4 regions of the Streptomyces sp. NPDC006384 genome follow, and region 1 is predicted to be linked to each of the others. Evidence: riboswitches for the same ligand, from Rfam matches in the RefSeq annotation. Region 1 holds a riboswitch; each other region holds the start of a gene.
What was found. Region 1 has a riboswitch for cyclic di-AMP ahead of ACFYOJ_RS31055 (M23 family metallopeptidase). Riboswitches for the same ligand answer to the same signal wherever they lie in the genome.
Positions count from the first base shown of each region.

Region 2: another riboswitch for cyclic di-AMP. It lies ahead of ACFYOJ_RS21830 (LysM peptidoglycan-binding domain-containing M23 family metallopeptidase); the one in region 1 lies ahead of ACFYOJ_RS31055 (M23 family metallopeptidase).
Region 3: another riboswitch for cyclic di-AMP. It lies ahead of ACFYOJ_RS20220 (transglycosylase SLT domain-containing protein); the one in region 1 lies ahead of ACFYOJ_RS31055 (M23 family metallopeptidase).
Region 4: another riboswitch for cyclic di-AMP. It lies ahead of ACFYOJ_RS04640 (transglycosylase family protein); the one in region 1 lies ahead of ACFYOJ_RS31055 (M23 family metallopeptidase).

Region 1 covers NZ_JBIAHR010000029.1:81,585-85,500, forward strand. Annotated here, with positions in the region: gene ACFYOJ_RS31040 (dihydrofolate reductase family protein) at 1-520, shown strand, start outside; tRNA gene ACFYOJ_RS31045 (tRNA-Met) at 573-646, shown strand; gene ACFYOJ_RS31050 (PP2C family protein-serine/threonine phosphatase) at 837-2,090, shown strand; cyclic di-AMP (ydaO/yuaA leader) riboswitch at 2,346-2,502, shown strand; gene ACFYOJ_RS31055 (M23 family metallopeptidase) at 2,514-3,560, shown strand; gene ACFYOJ_RS31060 (PrsW family intramembrane metalloprotease) at 3,600-3,916, opposite strand, start outside.
Region 2 covers NZ_JBIAHR010000015.1:159,276-163,191, reverse strand. Annotated here, with positions in the region: gene ACFYOJ_RS21835 (tyrosine-protein phosphatase) at 1-752, opposite strand, end outside; cyclic di-AMP (ydaO/yuaA leader) riboswitch at 1,215-1,373, shown strand; gene ACFYOJ_RS21830 (LysM peptidoglycan-binding domain-containing M23 family metallopeptidase) at 1,378-2,322, shown strand; gene ACFYOJ_RS21825 (SGNH/GDSL hydrolase family protein) at 2,552-3,337, shown strand; gene ACFYOJ_RS21820 (MBL fold metallo-hydrolase) at 3,503-3,916, shown strand, end outside.
Region 3 covers NZ_JBIAHR010000014.1:16,146-20,061, reverse strand. Annotated here, with positions in the region: gene ACFYOJ_RS20225 (polyprenyl synthetase family protein) at 36-1,046, opposite strand; cyclic di-AMP (ydaO/yuaA leader) riboswitch at 1,761-1,928, shown strand; gene ACFYOJ_RS20220 (transglycosylase SLT domain-containing protein) at 1,932-2,423, shown strand; gene ACFYOJ_RS20215 (HAD family hydrolase) at 2,479-3,288, opposite strand; gene ACFYOJ_RS20210 (GNAT family N-acetyltransferase) at 3,523-3,916, shown strand, end outside.
Region 4 covers NZ_JBIAHR010000003.1:101,272-105,187, forward strand. Annotated here, with positions in the region: gene eno (phosphopyruvate hydratase) at 1-911, opposite strand, end outside; gene ACFYOJ_RS04640 (transglycosylase family protein) at 1,193-1,957, opposite strand; cyclic di-AMP (ydaO/yuaA leader) riboswitch at 1,961-2,129, opposite strand; gene ACFYOJ_RS04645 (transglycosylase family protein) at 2,307-3,392, opposite strand; gene ACFYOJ_RS04650 (cytochrome P450) at 3,536-3,916, opposite strand, start outside.

The DNA of each region.
Region 1 (3,916 bases):
GCGGCGGATCGAGGACGTCGTGTTCATGCGGTACCTGCCGACCGCCCCGGGGACCGGGAGCGAGCCGGCCGCCGCCGACCGGCACTGGCTGGCGCTCGCCTGCGAGCTGGCCGAGCTGTGCCCGCCCTCCGGCACGGCGTTCAGCGTGGGGGCGGTGATCGTCGCCGCCGACGGGACGGAACTCGCGCGCGGGCACTCGCGGGAAGGGGACGACCCGGTCGTGCACGCCGAGGAGGCCGCGCTCGCCAAGACCGACCCCGCCGATCCGCGGCTCGCCACGGCCACGGTGTACTCCAGCCTGGAGCCGTGCGCCCGCCGCGCCTCCCGGCCCGCGCCCTGCGCCCGGCTGATCCTCGACGCCGGGGTGCGCCGGGTGGTCACCGCCTGGCGCGAGCCGGACACCTTCGTGCCGGGCGCCGACGGCAGCGGGGTGCTCGCCGCCGGCGGCGCCGCCGTGGTCGTACTGCCGGAGTACGAGGGGCGCGCGAAGGCGCCGAACCGTCACCTCGAGGGCCCCTGAGATACGCGTGTGCGTTCCACCCCCGACATGACGTACACTGGAGACACAACGACGCGGGGTGGAGCAGCTCGGTAGCTCGCTGGGCTCATAACCCAGAGGTCGCAGGTTCAAATCCTGTCCCCGCTACTGAAGACCGAAGGCCGGAATCCGAAAGGGTTCCGGCCTTCGGTGCGTCCTGGCGTCCTACGGCGTCTCGTGACGTCCTGTGCGCCCGGCGGCCCGCGTGGCCGTCACCCGGCCGGACCTCACGGCTCGCCCCCCACCCCCGCCCCGGGAAATCTGGAGGACGGACGGCGACCGGGGCGGCGGGAGACGAGTGGTGCGGCCAGACGAGGCGGAGGGCGAGGGGGAGAGCAGGGAGAAGGGCAAGGAGAAGGGCAGGGGCGCGGACGGCCGGACCGGCGGCCGGCTCCCCGGCGACCCGGTGCCCGGCCCCGTGCCCGACCCGGGCGTCGGCGACCCCCCGATGCCCGTACCGTCCTCCCCCGACGGGGCGCGGCGGCGGGCGCTGTACGGCCGCAGGTTCGTGCGCGCGCTCCCCGTCCTGCTGATCGTCGCCGCCATCCTGTACGACGTCCTCACCCCCCGGTACTTCACCGCCGCGCCCCTCTACACGGCCGCGCCCCTGGTCGCGGCGCCGGTCTACTCGCGGCGCGGCACCGCGCTCACCGGTGCCGCCGTGGTCGTCACCGTCCTCTGCCTCCAGACGACCAAGGGCGTCATCCACTACGTGGACTCGCTCACCGAGCTGATCACCATCGCCACGGTCGCCGGTCTCGCCGTCCTCGTGAACGCCTTCGTCCGGCGCACCGACGAGCAGCTCGCCTCCGCCCGCGAGATCGCCGAGGCCGCCCAGCGCGCCGTACTGCCCCAGCCCGCCGAGCGGATCGGCGGCTTCGAGATCGCCGCCTGCTACGAGGCCGCCCAGGCCGACGCCTTCATCGGCGGCGACCTGTACGCGGTGCAGGACAGCGCGCGCGGGGTGCGGCTCATCGTCGGCGACGTGCGCGGCAAGGGCATGGGCGCGGTGGCCGCCGTCGCCGTGGTGATCGGCGCGTTCCGGGAGGCGGCCGAGCAGGAGGCGACGCTGGAGGCGGTGGCGCAGCGGCTGGAACGGGCCCTGGCCCGCGAGGGCACCCGGCGGGAGGGGCTGGACGCCTTCGAGGGATTCACCACCGCCGTCCTCGCCGAACTCCCGCACGGCGAGGGGGTCCTCCGCATCGTCAACCGCGGCCACCCGCCGCCCCTGCTGCTGCACGCCGACGGCACCGTGCACCCGTTGCAGGTCAGGGAGTACGCGCTGCCGCTCGGGATGGGCGAGCTGGGGGTGTGGCCCGACCGGGCCGAGCAGGCACCCTTCCCCGGCGGAGCCACCCTGCTGCTGTACACCGACGGGCTGTCCGAGGCCCGTGACGCCCTCGGCAGGTTCTACGACCCCCAGGCACGCCTGTCCGGACGCGTCTTCCGGCACCCGGCCGAGCTGCTCGACACCCTCGCCGACGACGTGCGCCGGCACTCCGGGGGCGGCATGACGGACGACATGGCTCTGCTCGCCGTACGCCGCCACTGAGCACCACCCCGACCGGAGTCACGGCGGGTGACCGAGCGACCGCCCTGCGCATAACAACTGACACACAGTCAGAAACGTGTGTTGCGGGACGGTGGCCTGATAGGCGGTCAACTCGCCCCGTTTTCGCACTTCATGAGACATACGTCCCGGCCGGAATCCTTAATGATCACCCGGAACGGCTTGGAATCGACGCCTCGCTTCTATTAACGTTCGATAACGCAGCGCGGTCGTCCCAGCCGTCACAGAAGGCGGCTCCGTGCGCACGCGCCGAATCCCGCGAGGGAACCGGGGAACCACCACTCTGGGGTGAATCGGGCGTATGCCGCCGTGGAGACACGGCCGGTTTACGCGCGTAGGAGACCTTCCTGCTCCGAACCCGTCAGCTAACCCGGTAGGCGGAAGGAAGGAAAGGAGTACGCCCACGTGGCGTCCAACCGGCCTGCTCCCGAGGCCCCGTTCGCGCCGAGCGCGCACGACACCGACATCTTCGGCCACGACGTCCCCCGCGCCGGAGAGGGCCCCTGGGAGGAGTGGAACCCCACCGCGGAGTCCGTCCGTCCCGTCCGCGGCCGGCACCGCGTCGCCAAGCAGCGCGGCGGGCTCGCCCGCAGCTCCACCGTCCTCGGCGTCGGTGTCATAGCGGCCGTCGGAGCGGGCGGCATGGCCAGCGCGCAGACCGGCAAGGCACCGGTGCCGATCTCGATGCCCGATCTGCCGAACGTCGGCTCGCTGGTCCCCGGCGTCTCCGACGACTCCGGTGACGGGCCGGCGGCCGAGGGCTCCGCCGCCCCGCTCAGCAGCATCGTCACCGCCTCCGCGGACACCGGCGAAGGCGCCACCGACGCAGGCGAGGCCCTGCGGGCGCGCATCATGCAGCAGGCCGAGCAGCAGCAGATCCAGGTCGACACCAAGGCCGCCGAAGAGGCCGCGGCCGCCGCCGAGAAGGCGGCCGCCGAAGCCGCCGCCAAGGCGGAGAAGGAGGCCGAGGCCAAGGCCGCCGCCGCCAAGGCGAAGGCGGAGGAAGAGGCCAGGAAGAAGGCCGAGGCCGAGCGGCTCGCCGAGCTGGCCAGGCAGTACACGCTGCCGACCTCCTCGTACACGATCACCTCCACCTACGGCCAGGCCGGCTCCATGTGGTCCTCCGGCCAGCACACCGGCCTCGACTTCGCCGCGCCCACGGGTACCCTCCTCAAGGCCGTCCACACCGGCACGATCACCGAGGCGGGCTGGGCCGGCGCCTACGGCTACCGCACGGTCCTCACCCTGGAGGACGGCACCGAACTCTGGTACTGCCACCAGGCGTCGATGAACGTCAGCGTCGGCCAGAAGGTCAGCACCGGGGACGTCATCGGCCGCGTGGGCGCCACCGGCAACGTCACCGGGCCGCACCTGCACTTCGAGGTCCACACCAGCGGCGGAGGCGGCGTCGACCCGGCGGCCTGGCTGCAGGACAAGGGCCTCAGCCTCTGAGAACACCCGCGCCGCACGCGCCGCCCAAGTCGCCCCGCGTCACGTCCGGTACGGGTTGTGGGGCGGGGCGTACAGGGGGCGGGCACCGGCGTACGGGGCGGCGGGATGCGGGACGGGCGCCGGGTACGGCGGGTGAAGCCCGTACGTCACGGGCGCCCCGTGGAACCCGTACGGCGGCCGGTGCGGTACGGGCATCCGCACCGGCGGCGCCGTGACGCGGGCCGCGTGCTCCAGCGCGGGGCGCGCCGCCTCCCGGCGGTGCCACAGCCCGTCCAGCAACTCCCGCTCCCGTACGGTGTAGTCCGCGCCCGCCCTGCCCCGGCGGCCCCGCTGCCGCAGGAACGCCAGCGAGGTCG
Region 2 (3,916 bases), on a different contig from region 1:
ATCCCCAGGCCCTGCCCCAGGTAGGCGTCGACGCCGCCCCAGGTCTCCTCGATGGTCTCGAAGGCCGCCGTCAGATACTCGGCGCGCGCGTCGAACAGGGGGCTGAGCAGCTCCATGACCTCGGGGGAGTAGGCCGAGGCGGCGGAGCCGCTGCGGCGCACCTTGTAGCGGCGGTGCGGTGCGTTCGACTTCAGGTAGTCCTCGACGACGGCGTCGCGCTCCACGCCCAGGGCGAGCAACGTGATCGCGACCGACAGTCCCGCGCGGTCCTTGCCGGCCGCGCAGTGCATCAGCGCGGGGACGCTGTCCTCGGCGAGCGCGTGCAGCACCCGGGAGTGCTCCGCCGTGCGCTCCTTGATCATCATCCGGTAGGAGGTGATCATCCGGTCCGCGCCCCGGCCGTCGGCCAGGATGCCGCGCAGCTGGTCGAGGTCGCCGTCGCGGACCATCTTCCAGAACTCGGCGCCGTCGGCCGGATCGCTCAGCGGCAGGTTCACATTGCGCACGCCCGGCAGTTCGACGTCCCGGCCCTCGAGCTTCTGGTCGGCGGCGTTGCGGAAGTCGAAGATCGTGTGCAGTCCCAGCGAGGCGAGGAACGCGGCGTCCTCCGCGGTCGCGTGCGCGAGATGACCGCTGCGGAACAGCACCCCCTGCCGTACGCGCCGTCCGTCCACGGTCGGCAGCCCGCCGACGTCACGGAAGTTGCGCACACCGGTCAGCTCGGGTTCGGTCGACGGGACCTGCTGCGTCACGGGGGCTCCTCCCACTCGGCCCCGACGGCGCGGCTCGCCGGCGGGCGCCCAGCCGACGATACGGCATTCCCTGTCCGCGGCAACGAGTCGTCCGTACGGCGTGAGACGGGCATACGGCAGGTGCACGACGGGCCCGGCTGCGCGACGTCCGGCCCGTCTGTCTGAATTGACGCTTTTCTCTCAACTTGCTGCGATATGGGCGGTGCTGGGGATGTTCCCCGTGAGCAGCGTCATAAGAGTGACCGTGCGTTGCCCGTCATGTTCACGTAATTCATGCGCTTTTCAAGGACATTCGGGAAAACGGAGGCTTCCGGAATCGACGGAGTGTGACCGCCCTTTCCCCTGAAGGATCAAGAGAAACTTCCGTCCGCGGAACCCCTCGCTTGTCTGTGCGCGTCCCGGTCCCTTACGTTCACCACCGATCCGGACGGACGCCTAATCCTGCCGCCGACCGGAGCCCGTACTCATCAACCACCCGTACACGGCAGGAGCGGGGGACCCACAGGCAACACCGCCTGTTCCGGTTCCCGGGACAGGCTCGGGGTAAAGCCGCGTCACCGCGCGGCCGGGCATCTCCAGTCCGCACCCGACAGCTCACCTCGCAGGCGCCGGAGAGGAATGCGACATGCCCGCGAAGGGTAAGCACCGCCGTACCAAGGTCCAGCGCATAGCCCGTGCCATCGCCGTCGCCGGAACCGGCGGCGCCGCGCTCGCCCTCCCGCTGATGGGCGCCGCCGGCGCCCAGGCCGCCCCCGCGCAGTCCGCTCCCGGACAGGCGGCCCAGTCCGCCCCGGCCGGTGCGCAGAAGACCGCCGGCAAGGGCGCGGACACCTACACCGTGCGGAGCGGCGACTACCTGTCGAAGATCGCCGACGAGCAGCATGTCGACGGCGGCTGGAAGAAGCTGTACGAGGACAACCGCGAGGCCATCGGCTCCGACCCGTCGCTGATCCACCCGGGGCTCGAGCTGTCGATCGGTCAGAAGGCCGCGACCGGCACCGCCGGCTCCTCCGCCGGGAAGACGGCCCAGAAGCCCGCGGGGACGAAGAAGTCCTCCGCCGCGCCGGCCGCGAAGTCGTCGGACACCGCGAAGACCGCCGCGTCGCAGCCCTCGTCCTCCTCGTCCTCCTCGGAGGCGGGCGCCGGATCCGCCGGCACCAGCAGCGGCTACACCGCCCCCGTGGCCGGCGCCGGCGTCGGCACCCCGTACCACCAGTCCGGCAGCATGTGGTCCAGCGGCTACCACACCGGCACCGACTTCGTCGTCCCGACCGGCACCTCCCTGAAGGCCGTCGGCGCCGGCACGGTCGTCTCCGCCGGCTGGGGCGGCGCGTACGGCAACCAGGTCGTCATCAAGCTCGCCGACGGCCACTACGCCCAGTACGCCCACCTGTCCTCGCTCTCCGTCTCCGCCGGCCAGTCCGTGACCGCCGGTCAGCAGATCGGCCTCTCCGGTGCCACCGGCAACGTGACCGGACCGCACCTGCACTTCGAGATCCGCACCACGCCGGACTACGGCTCCGACGTGGACCCGGTCGCGTACCTGCGCTCGCACGGCGTCTCCCTCTGACGACGCCCCCTCGCACCGCCGAAGGCCGGACCCCGATCCCCGGGTCCGGCCTTCGGCGCGCCGGAACGGGCGCGCCCTGCCGCCCGGAACGCTTATTCCTGAATTGGCGAACACTTTAGGAGTGGCCTTTCTCACCGCCCGTCAACCCCTTCCTACGGTCGCGTAGGTCACATTGAAAGGTGAATGATGGGCCGATGTGGCAGACGATTCGAAGAGTGACAGCAGAGCAGTGATCGGGTCGTACGTGGCGGTGGGGGACAGCTTCACCGAGGGCGTCGGCGACCCCGGCCCCGACGGGGCGTTCGTCGGCTGGGCCGACCGGTTCGCCGTCCTGCTCGCGGACCGCCGCCCCGAGGGCGACTTCACCTACACCAACCTCGCCGTGCGCGGCAGGCTGCTCGACCAGATCGTGGAGGAGCAGGTACCCAGAGCGGTCGAACTCGCCCCGGACCTCGTCTCCTTCTGTGCCGGCGGCAACGACATCATCCGGCCCGGCACCGACCCCGACGAGGTCGCCGAACGGTTCGAGCGAGCCGTGGCCGCGCTCGCCTCCACCGCGGGCACCGTCCTGGTGACGACCGGCTTCGACACCCGCAGGGTGCCCCTCCTCAAGCACCTGCGCGGCAAGATCGCCACCTACAACGGGCACGTCCGCGCCGTCGCCGACCGCTACGGCTGCCCCGTGCTCGACCTGTGGTCGCTGCGCAGCGTCCAGGACCCGAGGGCCTGGGACGCCGACCGGCTGCACCTGTCGCCCGAGGGCCACACCCGCGTGGCCCTGCGCGCCGGCCAGGCCCTCGGCCTGCGCATCCCGGCCGACCCGGAGCAGCCCTGGCCGCCGCTGCCGCCCCGCGGCACCCTCGAGGTCCGGCGGGACGACGTCCACTGGGCACGGGAGTACCTGGTGCCGTGGATCGGGCGCCGGCTGCGCGGAGTCTCCTCGGGGGACCACGTCACCGCCAAGGGGACGCTGTCGCCGGACGACATCAAGATGCGGATCGCCGCCGTGGCGTGAGAAGCGCGGGGCCACGGGACGGAAACGGCCGCCCGGTCTCCGCCGTGGCGGCCGCCGTGCCGCCGTTCCTGAGCGGAGGGAACCCGGAAGTCACGTCCGTCGTTCGAGTGTTGTCGGACGAGACGACGAAGACGACTGCCTGATCCACTCCCCACTGGAGGTACCGTGGCCGGTCCCCGTCCCCCGCGCGCCGGGCTGCGCGTACCGCTGCCCGCGGCCTTCGGCGCGGACCCGAGCGGCGAGCGCATGGCGCGCATCCGCAACTCGCCGCACTTCCGGGACGGTGTCTTCCAGAACCCCGGGGGCGCCGCCCGGAGCGGGCCGTCCGGATCGGGCCGCGACTTCGCCAAGGTCTACTTCGACCGGGAGTCGCGGCTTCGCCGCACACCGCGCGGCACGGTCCCGGTGCACGCCACCACCCTCGCCGACCTCGCCCGGCCGCCCGCCACCGGGCTGCGGCTGACCTGGACGGGACACTCCAGCGTGCTCGCCGAGATCGACGGGCAGCGGGTGCTGTTCGACCCCGTGTGGGGTGAGCGCTGCTCCCCGGTACCCTTCGCCGGGCCCAAGCGGCTGCAT
Region 3 (3,916 bases), on a different contig from region 1:
TAGGGGGTGGGGGAGCCGTCGGGAGGGGCGGCGGGTCAGCCGGCCCGGTGGACCACCGCGTCGCACAGTTCGATCAGCGCGGCCTTCGCGTCGCAGTCCCGCAGCGGGGCCAGCGCCGCCCGGGCGTCCTCGGCGTACCGGACGGTGTCCCGCCGCGCCTGTTCGAGCGCGGGGTGGGCGCGCAGCAGGCGCAGGGCCTCGGCGTGCCGGGCGTCGTCGGTGAGGTCGGAGTCCAGCAGCTCGCACAGCGCGACGTCCTCGGCGAGTCCGAGCCGGGCGGCCCGCTCGCGCAGCCGCAGCACCGGGAGGGTCGGGATGCCCTCGCGCAGGTCCGTGCCGGGGGTCTTGCCCGACTCGTGGGAGTCGGAGGCGATGTCCAGGACGTCGTCCGCGAGCTGGAAGGCGACGCCGAGCCGCTCGCCGTACTGGGTCAGGACGTCCACGACCGTCTCGTCGGCACCGGACATCATCGCGCCGAACCGGCAGGAGACCGCGACCAGCGAGCCCGTCTTGCCGCCGAGCACGTCGAGGTAGTGGTCGACCGGGTCCCGGCCGTCCTGGGGGCCGGCCGTCTCCAGGATCTGGCCGGTGACGAGCCGTTCGAACGCGAGGGCCTGCACCCGGACCGCCTCGGGCCCGAGGTCGGCCAGGATCTGGGAGGCGCGGGCGAACAGGAAGTCACCGGTGAGGACGGCGACCGAGTTGCCCCAGCGGGTGTTGGCGCTGGGCACGCCGCGGCGCACGGCCGCCTCGTCCATCACGTCGTCGTGGTACAGCGTGGCGAGGTGGGTCAGCTCCACGACCACGGCCGAGGGCACGATGCCGGGGGCGTAGGGGTCGCCGAACTGGGCCGAGAGCATCACCAGCAGTGGCCGGAACCGTTTGCCGCCGGCCCGCACCAGGTGCTGGGCGGCCTCCGTGATGAAGGGCACCTCGCTTTTGGTTGCTTCGAGCAACCCTTCCTCGACCGCGACCAATCCGGCCTGGACATCGGCTTCCAGAGCCTGGTCCCGCACGCTCAGCCCGAACGGCCCGACGACGGTCACGAGGGGTCTCCTGTCTGCTGGTGTCTACTGGCGATTACCTGGTTTGTCGATAGGTCGCTGCCACCACTCGAGTCAGCGTATCCGGTCACGTTTCGATCACCGCTAGCGCCCACCGTTACAGGCCGGTCGGAATCGGATCATGCGCGCCATGTTTTCGATCAGCCGATATGAGCGGACATGGAGCGATACCACCAGGGCGGGAAGTCGCCACCGGGGATCACACATCCCCTCCCGGCGGCCCTCGCTCCGCACACGTCACCCACCCGGCCCCCTCCGAACGGATGCCCGCACGACGCGCGGGAACACGGGGCACGGCGAAGCCGGACACGGCCGGCCGGCCACGGGGCGGCCGGACCGCCCGGCCCCCAGCCGTTCCGACACCGCCCCGACATCACCCCCGACGCCGCCCGCAAGCCGTCGCCACCGATGGGCGATTGACCGCCCGTTGAACCTAATGCCCGATTTGCCGGTCTTCTTGGCGGCCGTGAGTTGGCTCACTCCGCCACGCCTGTGGGCAACCCCGCCGCCGACTGTGCCCTCCCTTTGCGCCGCAAGCCAGTTGAGGCTTGGCGACCGCAAAGGATCAAGCACCCCAAAAGCCCCAGACCAAGGTCAACATGGACGTCGGGTGATTCCTGCACTTGTTCCGGACATGTGCTCTCGCATACGTTCCCGGCCTGTCGGGCGGACGCCGAATCCTGCCACCGCCCCGGCACCAGTCATCCACCGACACACTCGCAGGCAGGAGCGGGGGACCCAGGTAAGTCGCCGCGCCGGAAACCACCGGAGCGGCTCGGGGTGAAGCCGTGCCCGTGAGGGCCGGCCGGGCACCTCCCCGCCCGAACCCGACAGCTCACCTCGCAGGCGTAGGAGAGGGACACACACATGCCTGCCAACGGTCAGAACCGTCACAGCCGTACCGCTCGTCTCGTCCGCAAGTTCGCCCTCGCCGGCACCGGCGCGGCCGTGCTCGCCCTGCCGCTCGTCGGCGCCGCCACCGCCTCCGCCGCTACCCCGGCCGCCGCCACCACCGCCGCCACGGCGACGACGGCGTACCCGGAGACCCTCGACGGCTGGATCCGCGAGTCGCTCGACATCATGGCGCAGCACGGGATCCCCGGGACGTACGACGGCATCCACCGCAACATCATGCGGGAGTCGTCCGGCAACCCGTTCGCCATCAACAACTGGGACGTCAACGCCGTCAACGGCACCCCGTCCAAGGGCCTGCTCCAGGTGATCGACCCGACCTTCCGGGCCTACCACGTGCCCGGCACGTCCTGGGACTCCTACGACCCGGTCGCCAACATCACCGCCGCCTGCAACTACGCGGCCGACCGCTACGGCTCGATCGACAACGTCTTCAGCGCGTACTGAGCCGTGACGCGCCGGGCCCTGACGCACTGAGCCCCGGCGGCGCGCGCCGGGCGCGTCAGGAGGTTCCGAAGATCCGTTCGAGGACGACGGCGACGCCGTCGTCCTCGTTCGTCAGGGTGGTCTCGTCCGCGACCGCCTTGAGTTCGGGGTGGGCGTCCGCCATGGCGACCCCGTGGGCCGCCCAGTGGAACATGGGGACGTCGTTGGGCATGTCCCCGAAGGCGATCGTCCGTCCCCGGCTCAGCCCCAGGCGCTCGGCGGCGAGCGCCAGACCGGTCGCCTTGGTGACGCCGCACGGCTGGAGCTCCACCGTCCCCGGTCCCGACATCGTGACCGTGGCGAGGGAGCCGACCACCGCGCGCGCCGTCGCCGCCAGCTCGTCGTCGGACAGCTCGGGGTGGCGCAGCAGCACCTTGCTGATCGGCTCGCCCCACAGCTCGTCGCGCCGGTCCACACGGACCGCGGGCAGGGTCGGGTGGGGCATCAGGTAGCCCGGCTCGATGAGCGTGAGCCCGTCGACGCCGTCCTGGTCGACCGCGGCGTACACCTCGCCGACCTCCGCCTCGATCTTGCCGAGCGCGGTCTCCGCCAGTTCCCGGTCCAGGGTGACCGACCACAGCATCCTGTGCGCGCCGGCGTCGTACACCTGCGCGCCCTGTCCGCACACCGCGAGCCCCTCGCAGCCGAGGCCGTCGAGCAGGGACCGCACCCTCGGCGCGGGGCGTCCCGTCACCACCAGGTGCCGCGCCCCCGCCCGGGCCACCCGCGCCAGCGCGGCCAGCGACCGGTCGGAGACGGTGTCGTCGCCGCGCAGCAGCGTTCCGTCGAGGTCGGTGGCGACGAGGGCATATGCGGTGCGGTCCATGATCAGAGAATACGGACACCGGACCTGTCCGACTCACCCCGCGACCGGTTGCGCACGAGGTCGTTCGCAGGTGTCCGAAAGCTGACGCAACACCGTCTAAAGGCGGTTGAAGGCCTGTGCACCAGTTGGCAACAACTTGCTCTGCCTTCTACCCCCGGGGCGGCCCCGGGGGTACCTTCCTTTAGTCCAGGGGGACTTGATCGGGGGGTCGGGTTGAACGGCGGACGTGTACGTGTGCTGAACCCTCAGGAGCTGAGCGCGGGGGAACGGGAACGCTGGCGGGAGCTGCGTGCCGGCTCGACGGCGCCGCGCAATCCCTTCATGGAACCGGAGTTCACCGACGCCGTGGGCCGGGTGCGGCCGGGGGCGCGGGTGGCGGTGCTGTACGACGGCGGCGAGGCGGCCGGTTTCCTGCCGCACGAGCGCGGACCGCTGGGCCAGGGCCGGGCCATCGGGCTCGGCGTCTCGGACTGCCAGGGCGCGGTGCTGCGCCCCGGGCTGACGCCGGACCCCCGCCGGCTGCTGCGGGCGTGCTCCCTGTCGGGCTTCGCCTTCGACAACCTGGAGGCCGAGCAGGGCCTGTTCGTGCCGTACGCCGCCGAGGAGCACACCACCTACGTCATCGACG
Region 4 (3,916 bases), on a different contig from region 1:
TTGTCACCGAGCTTGTCGGTGATGGTCTTCCAGCCCTCCCAGTCGTCCTCGAACAGCGGGTCCTCGATGGAGACCAGCGGGTACGCCTCGACCAGCTCGGCGTAGTACTCGGTCATCTCGGCGGCCGAGCGCTCCTTGCCCTCGAAGGTGTAGGAGCCGTCCTTGTAGAACTCGGACGCGGCGACGTCCAGCGCGAGCGCGATCTGCTCGCCCGGGGTGTAGCCGGCCTCCTTGATGGCCTCGAGGATGAGGTCGAGGGCCTCGCGGTTGGAGCCGAGGTTCGGGGCGAAGCCGCCCTCGTCGCCGAGGCCGGTGGCCAGGCCCTTGCCCTTCAGCACCTTCTTGAGGGTGTGGTAGACCTCGGTGCCCCAGCGCAGCGCCTCGGAGAAGGACTCCGCGCCGATCGGGGCGATCATGAACTCCTGGATGTCCACGTTGGAGTCGGCGTGCGAGCCGCCGTTCAGGATGTTCATCATCGGCACCGGCAGCAGGTGCGCGTTGGGGCCGCCCAGGTAGCGGAAGAGCGGCAGGTCGCTGGCCTCGGAGGCGGCGTGGGCGACGGCGAGGGAGACGCCGAGGATGGCGTTGGCGCCCAGCGAGCCCTTGTTGTCGGTGGCGTCCAGGTCGAACATGGCCTGGTCGATCAGGCGCTGCTCGGTGGCGTCGTAGCCGACCAGCTCCGGGCCGATCTGCTCGATGACGGCGAGGACGGCCTTCTCGACACCCTTGCCCTGGTAGCGGGCCGGGTCGCCGTCACGGAGCTCGATGGCCTCGAAGGCACCGGTGGAGGCTCCGGACGGGACGGCGGCACGGCCCGTGCTGCCGTCGTCGAGGCCGACCTCGACCTCGACCGTGGGGTTGCCTCGGGAGTCCAGGATTTCCCGGGCTACGACGACGTCGATGGACGGCACGAGCATCTCCTTCTTCAATGTGACGCTTCGGTGTGGCGCTTCGGTGCGACGCGGATCCGCGAGGACCGCAGCGGCTCTGCGGGACGAGCCTAACCGGCGACGGGCGATCGGCCAGCCGGCCACCCACCTGTTGGACAGAACCGAGAGTAAATTGTTTCCGAACGGAACAAAGGCGGTTCACGGAAATCCGGGGCCCCCGGCTCCCGGAGCGTGAAAAACCCGCCCCGGTGCGCACGGGGGGGGGGAACACGCACCGGGGCGGGAGGAGGGCGGGCCGCCGCTTACTTCAGGTGCAGCTGCTGGCCCGGGTAGATCAGGTCGGCGTCGTCGAGGATGTCGTCGTTCAGCTCGAACAGCTTCGCCCAGCCGCCGTCGACGTCGTGCTCGGCGGCGATCGTGCTGAGGGTGTCGCCCTTGACGACCTTGTACTCGCCGTCGCCCTTCTCGACCTTCTTGCCGGTCGGGGTGGTGACGGTCCCGCTCTCGGCCTTCTTCTCCGCCTTCGGCGCGGTCTTCTCGGCGGCCGGACGCTCGGAGGAGCGCGAGGCCTTCTGCTCGGTGGAGCGCTCGGCGGAGCCGCCGCTCTGGTTCTGGGTGCCCTGCGAGCTCTGGGAGCCGCCGGAGGACTGCGAGGAGCCGCCGCTCTGGCTCTCACCGGAGCCGCCGGTGTACGCGGCGCTCGACAGGCCGGTGCCGCAGACGGGCCAGGCACCCTTGCCCTGGCCGGCGAGGACCTTCTCGGCGACCGCGATCTGCTGCGACTTGGACGCCTGGTCGGCGGTGGCGGCGTACTGCGTACCGCCGTAGGCGGCCCAGGTGGAGGCCGAGAACTGCAGGCCGCCGTAGTAGCCGTTGCCGGTGTTGATGGACCAGTTGCCGCCGGACTCGCACTGGGCGACGGCGTCCCACTCGGAGGCCGTGGCGGCGGAGGCGTTGCCGGCCGCCATCAGCGGGGCGGCGACGGCGGCACCGGTGACGCCGGCGACGGCGATGACACGGGTGGCCTTGGACGGACGACGGTGCTTGCCCTTGCCGGAAAACAGCATGGTTGATCCCCTCACCGACGCCTGCGAGGTGAGCTGTCGGGTTCGGGCCGGTTGAGTTGCCCGGCCGGGTCCCTCACGGAACTCGGCTCCACCCCTAGCCGCTCCGGATCGACTGCCCCGGTGCGGCGACTTACCTTGGGTCCCCCGCTCCTGCCTGCGGCGCTTGACGCGACGACTGTTCCCGTACCGCCGCTGGCAGGATTCGGCGTTGCGACGGACGGGGCCCGCGGTGGCGAGCGGTCATGACCGTAGACACGCGCTCCGCGGTTTTTCAAAGACGATCACGGCTTCTGAGACCTATCTCTCACGAGATCCAAAACGGACATACAGCCTCTAACCGTGACGCGAACTACCCCTGGTTTTCGACCGATTCGCCCGTGACCGTGAGCGTCTGACCGGGCAGGATGTGGTTCGGGTCGGCGCCGACGACCTCCTCGTTCTCGGCGTAGAGGGCGTGCCACCCGCCGGAGACGTCAAGGGAGTCGGCGATGCCCCAGAGGCTGTCGCCCGAACGGACCGTGTACGCGCCGTCCGTGAGGTCGCGGGCGCCGCCCTCGCCGCGCGAGGCGTGCCGCCCCGACGGCGCGTCCTCGCGGCCGGCCGCCGCACCCTCGTCGGCGCTGCCGCCGCGGTGCCGGCCGGCCGGGGACTCCTCGGTGTCGACGAGCCCCGAAACGGCGCCGTTCTGCCCCGACTTGTCCGCAGCGTCGCTTTCGGGGGCCTCCGTGCCCGCGCCGCCGGAGTCCCGGGTGACACCGTCGGCCGGAAGTCCGGGCGTGGCGGACGTGCCGGGCGTGTCACCCTTGGCCGTTTTGTCGCTGTTGTCCGACGGGACGTCAGCCGTGGCGGACGTGGAGGCCGACGGGGCCGGGGTGGAGGAGGGGGAGGGGGAGGCCGGGGAGGACGGTCTCGCAGCGCTCCCGGCGCTTCCGGCGGTTTCGGTGGCCTCAGGGGAAGCGGTGGTCTCGGAGGGGTCGGTCGAGCCGGACGCGCCGGGCGCCCTCTCCCCCGCCGACGACCCGTCACCGGAGGTTCCGGTTCCGCCCGTCGCGGCACCCGCGCCGCCGCCCAGGCCCGCGAGCGGACCGCAGGTCGGCCAGGCGGCGACGCCCTGCCCCGCGAGCACCTTCTCGGCCACGGATATCTGCTGCGAGCGGCTGGCCTCGTCGGCGCTCGGCGCGTACGCGAGTCCGCCGTACTGCTCCCAGAGGTCCTGGGACAGCTGCAGGCCGCCGTAGTACCCGTTGCCGCTGTTCTGGCTCCAGGCGCCACCCGTCTCGCACTCGGCGACCCGGTCCCAGCTCGTTCCGTCGGCCGCGTGGGCGCCGGTGGCCCCCAGGAGAGGGATCGCGATGGCGGAGCCGGTCACGCCGGCTGCGACGACCAGGGCGGGGGCCTGGCGGGGTCGGCGGTGACGACCGTTCCCGGAGAGCATGCGACGACCTTTCACGAGACGACGGGGACCGCGTGGCGGACGAGGCTCGTCGCCACGCTGATCCGTGAACGTATAGGCATATGATCGGTTGTCACAAGTTCATGCCGCGCAGATCACGTGAAGATCACAGAGCTGAGCGCGTGTCACCTTTGCGTCGGCGCCGGATGCGTGTCGGGCGGCGACGGCACGGGGCCGGAGGGCACAGGAGTGAACGACACGGGCAGGGTGCGCAGCCCCCGCATGATGAGCCCGCCGCGCCAGCGCAGTTCGGCGGGGTCCGCGGCGAGGGACAGGTCGGGCAGGCGGGTGAGCAGTGTGGCGAGCGCCGTCTGGCCCTCCAGCCGGGCGAGCGGGGCGCCGAGACAGTAGTGGATGCCGTGGCCGTACCCCAGGTGCTGGTTGTCCCGGCGGGAGAGGTCCAGGGTGTCCGGGTCCGCGAACCGCTCCGGGTCCCGGTCGGCGGCGGCCAGAACGACGAGGACCGGGTCGCCGGGGGCGATGTCCTGTCCGCCGACGGTGAGCGG